DNA from 2 places in the Paenibacillus sp. FSL H7-0735 genome. Region 2 is predicted to be linked to the other one. Evidence: predicted binding sites of a transcription regulator. Region 2 holds the regulator's gene; the other holds the start of a gene.
What was found. The regulator Rex, encoded in region 2, represses fermentation and respiration genes when NADH is low (regulators of the CRP and FNR family bind a similar motif). The targets are predictions, from matches to a motif close to TTGTGAAATATTTCACAA.
Positions count from the first base shown of each region.

Region 1: a site for Rex is predicted at 4,749-4,766, ahead of NSS82_RS01375 (phosphoketolase family protein). Genes of this name have one in related genera too.

Region 1 is NZ_JBBOZH010000001.1:279,704-286,264, reverse strand. It holds gene NSS82_RS01380 (ABC transporter ATP-binding protein) at 1-2,090, opposite strand, end outside; gene NSS82_RS01375 (phosphoketolase family protein) at 2,251-4,632, opposite strand; gene NSS82_RS01370 (GntR family transcriptional regulator) at 4,927-5,649, opposite strand; gene NSS82_RS01365 (hypothetical protein) at 5,737-5,925, opposite strand; gene NSS82_RS01360 (GyrI-like domain-containing protein) at 6,041-6,561, opposite strand, start outside.
Region 2 is NZ_JBBOZH010000001.1:4,910,535-4,917,095, forward strand. It holds gene NSS82_RS22330 (AAA family ATPase) at 1-409, opposite strand, end outside; gene NSS82_RS22335 (hypothetical protein) at 402-944, opposite strand; gene NSS82_RS22340 (cell wall elongation regulator TseB-like domain-containing protein) at 1,355-1,786, opposite strand; gene NSS82_RS22345 (amidohydrolase) at 2,045-3,346, opposite strand; gene NSS82_RS22350 (redox-sensing transcriptional repressor Rex) at 3,333-3,986, opposite strand; gene dinG (ATP-dependent DNA helicase DinG) at 4,117-6,561, opposite strand, start outside.

The sequences.
Region 1 (6,561 bases), 4.6 Mb from region 2:
TCAATGATCTTACCGCGTTCAAGCACTACAAGCCGGTTCGCATTTCTTAGCGTGGATAATCGATGGGCAATCGCGAATGTCGTTCTGCCTTTTACCAGTCGCGAGATCGCTTCTTGAATTTGCCGCTCGGTCACTGTATCTACAGAAGCTGTTGCTTCATCTAGGATTAGAATTCGTGGATCGTGAATTATTGCTCGGGCAATAGACACTCGCTGCTTCTCTCCACCAGACAATTTATGTCCACGTTCCCCAACTCTTGTATCATAGCCATCCGGCAATTGAACGATAAAATCATGGGCGTTGGCGATTTTTGCAGCGCGCATGATTTCTAATTCCGTAGCGTCCGGTTTAGAATAGGCAATATTCTCAGCAATCGTTCCGTCGAATAGAAACGTCTCCTGCAGCACTACACCGATCTGACTACGCAGATCTGACTGGCTGATATTTCGGATGTCCACACCATCGATGGTAATGGTTCCCTCATCTGTGTCATAGAAGCGACAGATCATATTAATGAACGTCGACTTACCGGCACCTGAATGTCCGACCAGACCAATCATCTCGCCCGCACCCACTTTTAAATCCACGTTCTTGAGCACAGGATGATGTTTTTCGTATCCATAAGTAACCCGCTTAAACTCAACCTCACCATTTACGCGGCCGATGGCTGCTGGATTTACTGTATCAGGCACATCTGACGGAGTATCCATAATCTCAAAGACCCGATCTGCTGCTGAAATCGCATGGCTGGCCCAGTTGATCATTTGGCTCACCCACTGCAAAGGTCCGAGAAGCATCCCAAGGTAGGTCACCAAAGCAATTAGCGTACCGATGGATAATTGACCCTCCAGCACCGTTTTTCCGCCATAAAACCAAATTAATAACGTACCCACACCAGCAACCAACGCAAAAGCAGGAAACATCCCCTGCCATAAGCCTTCGATCCGAATATTATGCCGCACCAACTCCTTATTGGCGACCGTATAACGTGACATCTCTGTTGTTTCCTGGCCGAATGCTTTGACTACACGAATCCCCTGCAAAGAATCGCCAACCAAAGCGTTTAATCTAAAAATAGATCTCCACTGCTGGTACCAACGTCTGCCAATCATCGGCCATAACACGGTCGACAGCACCACCATAAGCGGCATAGGCAGCATAGCAAGCAGCGTTAGCTTCCAATCCATACTGAACATAATAGTGAAAATAGCGATTACCCGCAGCGATTCACCCGAGACCCAGATTACACCGTCAGTCATAAATTGCCGCATCGCCTCTGAATCATTATTCACCCGTCCAATAAATTGCGAAGATTGTCTTCGGTCGAAAAAAGATAAAGATAATTTCATCAAGGAATGATACACATCATGACGAAGATCACCCATGATTTTGGAACCAATCCATACCCCTATAAGTCCACGTACAGTCTGCATTAAAGTTATTACTAAGGACGTGGCTGCTAGCCCAATCACAATCCATAGAAGCGTCGAGCCCATATCCTTTTCTGTCAACACATTATCAACGATCATCTTCGTCAAAAATGGTGGAACAAGCTCTACCAATGTAGTAAAAATCAACATAATCGCCGCAGCGATCATTTGGATCTTATAAGGCTTAGCGTAACTCAACATCCGAAATAGAACCTTGCCGTTACTCTTGCACACCGGACAAGCTTGTGAATCTTCCGGCAGCGGATTGCGGCATTTTGGACAATTTCTTGGAAACTCTTTTTCAGAAGCGGTTGGCCGTTCCTCGCCTTTAGCTACAGCGCCAATTAATTTAGCAGCAAAACCAAATATAGAGGTAAGTGATGCTGTATAACGTATAAGTATAATCGGCCCCTCTTGGGTATCCACAAGCAACGAACCGCCGCCTACCCCGCCTACTACCCGGGCATCGGTAATATTCGAGACTAGAAGCTTTGAGACCAGTTTCCCGTCCGTCCCCCAAACGGAAACCTCCTTCTCAGTCAATACAAGCCACTGCTCACCGAATTGCCCATCTTTCATTAAATCAGATACAGAGTGAAATAAAGGTTGTTCTGCAAGCTGTATTTCTATAGACTTGGGAAGTTTATCAATAGATGTCATACATTTCTCCCCTTTCTTTACCCACCTATTTACTCACATATATTTACAGTGGTAAAGATGAAAAAATGATTATAATTGTTTTGTATGGTTACTTGAACAAATAAAAAGACACCTCTAAAGGTGTCTTTTTGTATTACTTCCTATGGTACTGGCTATACGTTTATTTCAAAGCTTTCCATACCCAGTTCTCTACTTCTGGCAAATCAATACCCTCTTCACGAATGAATTGGTGATGTTTCTTAACGATAGCATCCATTTCATCTGCGATCGCTTTATAGTCGTTAGCATTAGGCAAGCTCAGAACAGCTTCCTTCGCCAAGTCAAAGCGGTCCATTTGATTCAATACGCGCATATCGAATGGTGTTGTGATATCGCCATTCTCGCGGTATCCGTGTACGTGCAGGTTATGGTTATGGCGATCAAAGAACAAGTCTTTAATCAGACCTTCATATCCGTGGAAAGCGAAGATAACTGGTTTATCTTTTGTGAAAAATTGATCAAACTCTTCGTCAGATAAGCCACGCGGATCTAATTTTTGACTTCTCAGTTTCAACAAGTCTACCACGTTGATATATCTAATCTTAAGGTTCGGCAGTTTTTCATGCAGGATAGAGATTGCAGCCAAGCTTTCGATAGTTGGTTCTGTACCTGCAGAAGCAAAGACAACATCAGGCTCTCCACCTTGATCGGTGCTTGCCCAGTCAATAATCTTCAGTCCTTTATCCACCAGCTCTTGTGCTTCATCCGCACTGAACCATTGTGGACGAGGATGTTTGGAAGAAACGATCAAGTTAATTTTTTGACGGTCATTTAAGACGGTGTCAAAGACAGCCAGCAAGGAGTTCGCATCAGCCGGCAAATACTCACGGATAAATTCTGGTTTTTTATCAGCCAAGTGACCTAGCAAACCTGGATCTTGGTGAGTGTAACCATTGTGGTCTTGTTGGAATACAGTTGAAGTTGCTACCACATTCAATGATGGAATATCCGCACGCCAGCTTTGATCTGTTGCTTTACGCAGCCATTTGAAATGCTGAGTAATCATCGAATCCACGACACGCAAGAAAGCTTCATAGCTTGCAAAGAAACCATGGCGACCTGTCAATACGTAACCTTCAAGCAAACCTTCTGCCTGATGTTCAGACAATTGGGAATCGATAACACGGCCATAAGAAGCTAGGAATTCATCATTCGGCTCAATCACTTGATCCAACCATTGACGTTTCGTCACTTCAAAGACAGGTCCCAGACGGTTGGACATTGTTTCATCCGGTCCGAAAATTCTGAAATTGCGGTTCTCTTCGTTCAGAGAGATAACATCTTTCATGTATTTACCCAGAACGGCCATGTCTTGTGCTATTACTTCACCTGGTTTGGAATTATCAAGTGCGAACTTACGGAAATTGGGTAAGTTTAGATCTTTAATCTGGTTGCCAGCATTAGTAACTGGGTTCATTCCCATACGTCTGTCGCCAGTTGGCAGAATCTCAGCAAGTTCAGCGTTCAGACGACCATTGTCATCAAATAATTCTTCTGGTCTATAGCTGTTCATCCACTCCAATAACGCTGGAGCATGTTTCATATTCTTTTGATCCACTGGAATCGGCACCTGATGGGCACGGAACGAGTTCTCATTCGGAACACCATCCCATTGCTTTGGACCCGTCCAGCCCTTAGGAGAACGGAAGACCAACATTGGCCAAACCGGACGCGTAAGGTCATTGTTGTCACGTGCATTCTTTTGAATCGCTTCAATTCTTTCTACGATGGTATCAAGCACCTTAGCCATTTCTGGATGCATTAGATCAGGATTTTCGCCTTCAACGAAGAACGGTTCCCAACCCATACCTTTAAAGTATGCAGTAATTTCTTCTTTGGATTGACGAGACAGAATCGTTGGGTTACTGATTTTGAAACCATTTAAGTGCAAGATCGGCAGAACTGCACCATCAGTAACTGGATTGATGAACCGGTTGGAGAACCATGAAGCCGCTAATGGGCCAGTTTCAGCCTCTCCATCGCCAATAACAACAGCGGAGATTAAATCTGGATTATCCAGAATTGCACCTACACCGTGGGATAGAGAATAACCTAATTCGCCACCTTCGTGGATCGATCCAGGTGTTTCAGGGGCAGCATGGGAAGCAACTCCACCTGGGAAAGAGAATTGTTTGAACAATTTCTTCAGACCTGAGATATCTTGTGTAATTTCCGGATAAATTTCAGTATAGCTACCATCGAGATAGGAGTTCGAAACCATGACCTGACCGCCATGACCAGGACCCTCGATATAGAACATATTCAAATCATATTTAGTAATGACCCGATTCAAATGGGCATAAATAAAGTTCTGGCCGGGAATAGTTCCCCAGTGTCCAATTGGCTTAATCTTTACGTCTGCTTCTTTCAGCGGTTCTCTTAACAACGGATTATCTTTCAAATACAGTTGACCTACAGAGATGTAGTTAGTTGCGCGCCAGTATGCATCAAGCTTCTCTAAATAAGTTTTTGATGAGTAATCAACATCCATGGATAATACCATTTCTTCCACTCCCCAAAATTTTTTCTGTGTCTACATTGCCGTAATTTCTTCCACAAGTACATCATACCGCCGCCAAAAATTAATTCAACCTTTTCAACAAATGATACGGTCCAATTTTGTGAAAATATGAACATAGTATGAAAAACGGTGTCAATTGTCTGTAAAAATACGTCAATATTAATATATATGTAAAAATATGGGCTGAAGTTTGCGGGAGATATTTGCTGCTTTTCCTTCATCTATTTTGCGCAAAATAAAAAAAATAAGACCGAGAAAAATTCCCCAGTCTTACTTTTAATGAACGGACACAAAGGTATTAAATTTTAAGTATTTATAGTGGAAACGCATATGGGAGAATTCAAAGGGTGTGCCATTATCTAAAAAGAAAATCCCTTCCATAATGCTTACTGGCTCATTCGCCTGCAAATGCAGCAGCTCTTGATCCGTAGCCTCAGAGGGTTCTGCGGATATCGATAAAAAGGATTTGGTTACCGCCAGGTTCCGTGAATCCTCCAAATAATTAAAGATAGATCCTTCAATAATAGTCTGATTTAAGTTCTGCACGATTTTGATTGGGATATAACCCGTTTCAATCATAAAGGGTTCATCATCAAAAAGACGCAAGCGAACGATTTTGTATACAAAATCATGTGGTCCTAAAAACAGATCCCGTTGCAGTTCTTCCGTTGGTGGAATGACCTCGAATTTCAGAACTTTAATCTTTGGCTTCTTCCCATTCATTTGAAAATTGTCGGTGACACCTAAATTAGAGCCTTCGTAGTTAAAAATAGATTCATTTTTTATGTATAAAGGATTTATAAATGTCCCTGAGCCACGCTTTTTAAAAATAATTCCGGCATTTGCCATTTTAGTCAGAGCACTTTTAATAGAACTACGACTCACTTGATAAGTTTCACTAAGCGTTCGTTCATCCGGTAATTTCATATCGGGGAACTGCCCAGCAAAAATTTTCATTTTTAAGTCATCAATAATTTGTTTGTAGACAAACTGTGTCATGAAGTACTCCTTTTCAGGTCGATACAAGTTTTATTTCAATCTTTACTATAACATAATAACCAGACGTTTATAATCTATCCGGCCACCTTATTTACGACGGCGATTTGTCATGCGATTGTACATCACTAAACCGGCAATGACCATGCCCAGCGTTCCCATACTACTCGCTGCTTCAGCCTGCATACCAAACAAAATGCACAGGTTAGTGACCAAGCTTTTTGTAAGTACAGCAACAATAATTAACATCAACGGGCGCCAAATGTTGTATCTTCTCATCCAGGCAACACTCCTAATCCAATTTTCTCAAACTATCGATCGATTTCATCTATTATATCACAAGATGGTAACCGCATTCATTTCCTATAACCGTAAAGGAATCGAAGCCGACCTGCTATTTTTTATTAATTCTATATCTTAAAATGGTTTTCAACTTTTCGTGTTCTACTTTTCTAGCATCCGACAGATAAATTTCTCTATGAACAAGCGTTTTTAGCACATAATTGTTTTCATCTATAAACATTTTTAATTGTTGGAATGATTCAGGTTCACTATCATATGAACCAATATGCAAGATTTGCACCGATAAGCCATCTTCTAATTCATCAAAATATGCCTCTTTCAATAGGGGGTGAGGTTTCTTTTTATTTACTATCTCAAAAGCTCTTTCTACCGTCTCTCTTGTTACAAAATCCGGTTGTCTTATCATTATTGTATATAGTAATTCATCTTTTATTAAATCCTTGTGATTTCTACCTTCCTCTGTCAAATCCCATAATCCTTCGAGTGGATATACCGTATAATCAAAATAACCCTCCGGAGTAAATCCATTTTTAGGCATCATTTTCACCGCATAGGCCAGAGAGTATAGAACCCCGACTCTTTCTGAAAAATCCTCATGATTAGGATCACCTT
Region 2 (6,561 bases):
CTGATGCTGCCACAAATACAGAGTTCGTATAATGTGCTGCTGCTCTAGCCATAAGGGTCTTACCTGTTCCTGGAGGGCCTGTAAGCAGAATCCCTTTCAAAGGCCGAATCCCGAATTTGCTGATTTCCTCATGCCGGATCAGAAAATCCAACGCTTCACGAAGCTCCTGCTTTGCATTGTCTTGCCCGCCAATTTCTTCAAAAGTAAGCTTTGAAGGTCCATCCTTCTTGCGTTTCTTCCCGGCACCTGCATTCACCGCAAGTCCGCCTCTTAAATGAGCAATGATAAGTAAAGCCGTGAGCATCCCAGCAGCAATAACGATCGGGAATATATTAATGCCTAGAAAAGCCATAAAAATAAACAAGACAGGAACAAATCCGATTAGAATTTCTTTAAGGTATTTAGGCATTATTCCATACCCCCAATGTCGCAGGTTTGCGCGGCAAAATAATAAATTTGCTTTCTTTTCCATTACTTAAGCTTACATAGACATTATTGTCGTCAATTTCTGTTGAGGCTATCACATTTTTATATTGCGGATATTGCGCTTTGAGTCCATCAAGTTCTGTGGGTATAAGTGTATATTTACGGCTCTCCATGGCTTCAGCTACAGAGAACATCGCTTTATCCCAGTATTCATCCAGCAGTTCACTGGAGTTCTGTTCTACATCAAGTTTCAGTGTACGTCCATCAATCATCGATTTTCCTTCTTTGGAGACGTACTGAACCAGTTCACGTAATTTCGTGCCTGGCTGGAGATCAAGTTTCAAAGTGACCTCATTGCGGTTAATACTGATATGAGAATCATTGACGCCCTCATATTGAGATACAATCTTCTGAAGTGGTTCCTGCATTGCAAACTGACGATACAAAAAGAAGCCACCAAACAATAGAGTAGCCGACAGTAGAGACGTTATCAGCACAGGTACAAGACGTAATTTCAAGAAACGTCCTCCTCTCAAAGATGACAAAATATAAAGCTCAGTATAATAATTTATAGCTACTTGAGAGCTCATCAGAGAGACTGAAGTCTCTTATTGCTGTTCTAATTACAAGTAGTAGTATATCACAGGTGTATATACTAATTTCAAAATAAATGTGAATATATTTAAAATTTAATTTTTTAAATATTTCCATCAATACCAAATATATTCCTCGTTTTCGACAAAATCGGCCTTGATTTTTAATCAATCGGCCTATTTTTGTATGTGAATTTAAGAGAATATTCGGTGATAACCACCCATTCAGTATATCACTTAGTATATCACTTTTGTACATCAAATAAATGTAAACAAGCGAACTTATAATAAGTTCGCTTGTTTACATTGCCACCCTTAATTTCCTTATGTTCGGCTTAACTTTTAGGTAAACTGTAACCTTCACCCATTCGGGACCCATCCGAAAACCGATAAAATTGATAATAATACCGACCGCTCTGTTTATAAAAAAGCTGCCAAGCATACTCTCCGTTATATACTCCCGGCAGCAAGCGTTCAATCGTTATGTCCGGAAGATCAGCTTTGATAATGCCGCGTATTTGGGCTTCTGAGGTTCCTTTACTTAGTTCCTCAGCAAACACTGCGTCGTCGCCTTCAGCAAATTTTCCATCTACCGTAAAGCGGACCCAGACCATAAGAGCAGTCCCGGCTTCATTTTTTCCTGTTAAAACCCAGTACACTGCATTTTCATCCCAAACCGATTTTTGTGCTTTGGTTACCTCTGTTAGACCCGCTCTGGTTTTGGCAACATCCTTGGCGATATCCCGCTCGTTCCATTGATCTTTCATAATATAGGCATAGAACTGGATAAGTCCAAACCCCAGGAGCAGAATCAGAACTGACCCCAGGAGGATCCATTTTTTCCTTTTCTTCAAGGTACAGCTCCCTTTCTAGTAATATATCTTTTTTGATTATATAACACACCCGCGTGTTTATCCAAAATTTCATAATTTTCTAGCTTTCCCAGCCTTAAAATGTACAAAAGGCCGCAACTTTTGCTAAAAGCAAAAAGTCGCAGCCTATTATTTATTCGTTATTCTCCAGACTTAACGCTTCAATAAACCTTCGAAGGCTTCTTGCGCTTTACGCCGGATAGCTTCCTCATCCAGGGTTAAGCATTGTCCATGCTTGATGACCTGTTTACCATTCACCCACACATGCTCAACATCCTTAGCGCTAGCAGAGTAAACTGCATGAGACAACAGATCTGTGTGTGGCAGCAAATGCGGCTGATCTATATCAATTGCAATGAAATCAGCTTTCATCCCAACAGCAAGTCTACCTACATTATTTAAAAAGATGGACTGGGCGCCATATTCTGTAGCCATACGTAGAGCTTCTGGAGCTGGAACAGCCGTTGGATCACCGCTGACACCCTTATGAATGAGAGCTGCAAGCCGCATCTCTTCAAACATATCCAAGTTATTGTTGCTTGCCGCGCCATCCGTGCCAAGAGACACCTTCACACCAGCTTTTAGAAGATCAGTAACCCGAGCCACTCCGCTAGCCAGCTTCAAATTACTGCCCGGATTATGAGAGACACCCACATTATGGCGAGCCAAGATCTCAATCTCTTCATCATTTAAATGAACACCATGTGCAACTATCGAGGGACGTGTGAACATTCCAAGCTTCTCTAAGTGAGCTACAGGACGCAACCCGTAATCCGCCACATTTTGTTCCACTTCACGTTTCGTTTCGGACATATGCGTATGCATCGGTAAATCCAGATCATGCGCTGCCTGCACGAACTTAACCAGGAAGTCCGGAGGGCAAGTATAAGGGGCGTGCGGCGAGATCATAGTAGTAATTCTACCGTCAGCCTTTCCATGCCAGTTACGGGCAAAAGAAATCGCTTCCGCAAGCTTGTGATTCTGTACATCCTCTGGACATAACCCGATCACACCACGCATCAATACGGAACGGATACCTGATAACTCAGCTACCTCAGCTACTCGGTCCATGTGATCATACATATCGAGGAAGGTCGTAGTTCCACCCTTCAGCATTTCCAATACAGATAAGGAGGTTCCCCAGTATACATCATCACCGGTGAACTTTTCCTCCATCGGCCACATCTTCTCCTGAAGCCACACTTGTAGCGCTAAATCATCTCCATATCCACGCAGCAAAGACATCGCCGCATGACCATGTGTGTTTACAAGTCCAGGCATGAACAGCAGACGGCTGCCATCAACCACTTGCACTCCAGCTTCCATCTGAGGCTCTTCTTTTCCTATGTAAGTGATTAAATCATCTTCAATAGTCATATATCCACTCAGAACCGGCTCATCCGTTCCCGGAGTCAGAAAATACCCGCCCTTAATTATCGTTTTATTGTTGTTCATGTTCGCTTTCTTCCTTTCCATCCCGCAAGTAATAAGCAAGACTTTGCAGATCAGTTGTAAAATCAGCTGCATGCACCCGGATATTCGGTGGTGTCTTCAGAATCACAGGGGCAAAGTTCAAAATTGCTTCAATCCCAGAAGAAATGAGAATATCTGCTACATTTTGAGCTTCTGAATCAGGTACGGTAATAATGGCAATGCGAATACCTTGCTCACGAATCGTGCTGCCTAGTTCATCCATCGGTTGCACAGTAAGGGAGTTGATCTTACGTCCAACCTTAGGAGCGTACGAATCAAATATAGCCGTGATTTTCATAGTATCTTTGAGATATGCATTGTAATTAGACAAGGCATGTCCGAGATTACCTGCCCCTACTAAAGCTACATTAAGCTGTTGATCCAGCTTCAGAATATGACGGATTTTCTCAATAAGATACGTTACATCATAGCCGATACCTTTTCTGCCGAAGTCACCAAAATACGCTAAATCCTTACGAATCTGTGCGGGATTAAGATCAAGCTTTTGTCCAAGTTCCTGAGAGGAAACTGTTAATATTTCGCGATTCTGGAGATCATTCAAAAAACGCAAATACACAGGTAGTCTGCGAACAACGGCTTCTGATATTTTATCCGATTTCATATTTTTCCTCCTAAAAATAGTAATGTTCTTGTGAAAATCCATATTCTAACGTATACCTCTCCTTATTAAGGGCGGTACTGTAACTTACCGCCCTTAAGGATAAGGAGGAGCTAAACTGAAGACGAGCATTTTAAGAAGCGCCGCCATCCTCTAGCCATTCCGCTATGCGGGGGACCATTTGATCAGTCAGCATATGCTCCATTTTGGGACCAGGCAATGAATAAAGGAAATACTTCCCGTAATGAGATTCAATAACCCTTGTATCATAAACAATAACTATTCCGCGATCCTGCGCCGTGCGAACCAGTCTTCCGAATCCCTGCTTAAAACGAATAACCGCTTGAGGAACAGACAATTTCATGAATGGATTCTTCTTCTGAGCCTGCAATAACTCCGACTTCGCTTCCGCCAACGGGTGATTCGGCGGTTGAAACGGAAGTCTCACGATGGCCAGGCAAGTCAGTGCTTCACCTGGAATATCTACACCTTCCCAGAAGCTGCTCGTCCCCAGCAGAACGGATGCTGCACTGTCCTGAAAGCGGCGGATCAGCTTGCTCCGGCTGCCACCTTCCACGCCTTGACCAAGCACCGTAATCTCTTGTGAGGCCAAAGCCTCTTTAAGCGGATCATATACCTGACGCAGCATTTTATAAGAAGTAAACAGAACCAGCATCCGCCCACGTGTTGTTTTGGCAGCTTCTGCTAACGACTGTACGAGTGTATCGACAAATCGAGCATCGCCCACACTGCCCTTCACACTAGGAAAATCACGCGGTATAACTAGCAGCGCCTGCTCGCGATACTTAAAGGGAGATGGAAGGAGTGAGGTCATTAGACGTCCCTCTTCCGCAGCTTCGTTAAGTCCGAGATTATCAATCATAAACTGAAAAGATTTATCTACAGACAGCGTCGCCGAGGTAAGCACGATGCTTTTTTTCTTATCGAAGAACAACTCTTTAAGCTGGCTGCTAACATCCACAGGGACGGCATACATCTGCAGTGATTTGCTGCGGTAATTTCCATTTGCCTCCAGCCAATATACTACATTATCGTCATTCAGCCCCATAAAGAATCTTACTTGCTCACGTATGGAAGCCAAATCCTTAAATAAACCGCTAATATCAGTAACAAGACTGTCTGCTGAGGATTGGCTTTCCTGGTCACGCATCTCATTAAGCATTTTATCACCCTTACGGATGATGTCGCTTAACGTCAGATTCATAGTGTTCTCAAGCGCAACTAATTCATCCCAATCCTTCGGCTTACGGGCGGGAAGCAAACGCATAACCAGTTGTCCCGCTTCCCCTGCTGCCGCATCACTGCGTTCCGGCAAAAGGCTGAACAGCTTGTCGCTGAGTGCATCCCAGGTTTCTTTGACAGTAAGCAGATCCGGGTAGATCCGATCGATGACTCCGCTCCATTCTGAAGCCTCTTCACTGCCTGACGACTGTAAGATCTGGCGCAGAGCAGGAAGCTGTCCGTTTCGGCTATCTTTATACAGTCGCGATAACGTGTGTGCCACAGTGAAATGCTTCATATGCATGCCAAGATGTTTACCAGCCACATCTTCTAAATGATGTGCTTCATCAATTACAAGATGCTCGTAAGCTGGAAGCAGCTGGTGCCCAGCTTTAACATCTGCGAATAGCTTGGAGTGGTTCGTAATGACCACGTCAGCAATCCCAGCTTCATGCTTGGCCCTATGATAATAGCATTTGCGGAACCAAGGACAGGAACGGCCCAGACAGGAATCGGTATCGCTTGCCACCGTCTCCCAGAAATCACCGCCCCGGCCGCTTAAATTCAGCTCTTCATCATCCCCTGATTCACTTTGAGTGAGCCATACGATCATCTGAGCTGCAGTAAGCGCATCTTCCCTTGGGCTTATAAAGTCCTTTTTATTAATTTTATGCTCAAACTTACGCAGACACAAATAATGTCCTCTTCCCTTAAAAATAGCAGCTTTAAACGGAAAAGGAACTACCTGCGTTAACAAAGGGATATCCCGCTCGCGCAATTGGTCCTGCAGATTAATGGTATGAGTGCTGACCATGACTTTTTCATTGGTGCGAACGCTTTGATAAATGGCAGGCAACAAATAACCGAGCGATTTACCGGTTCCTGTGCCCGCTTCGATCAGTAGGTGTTTGTCTTCGGCAAGTGCCGTCATCACCTCATTGATCATAATATCCTGAGCTTCCCGGCTTTCATACTGCGGTAATGTGTCTTTAAGTCGTTTGGTTACTTCGTCCATATAATCAGTAAAAGATAAATTCGCTAGCGGATTCTCAGCATGCTCATCTCTAGGTGGCGCTAACTCCGTCCAGTCTCCTACTGCAAGCGCTAATTGACGATAGAAAGTCAGATCACCTTCGGGCTGTAGCGTCTCCGCTTCCCGCTCTCGCAGCAGACCATCAAAGTACCAGCCCAGATCACTATCCTCTTCGGTAAACAGCTCACAGAGTCTCTGGATCGTAAGCAGCGGCAGCTCGTAGAGCTCCTCCAGACATTTCAACAGCACTAAAGCAGTCGCAAGTGCATCACTATCTGCCTGATGCGGACGATCATGTGTCAC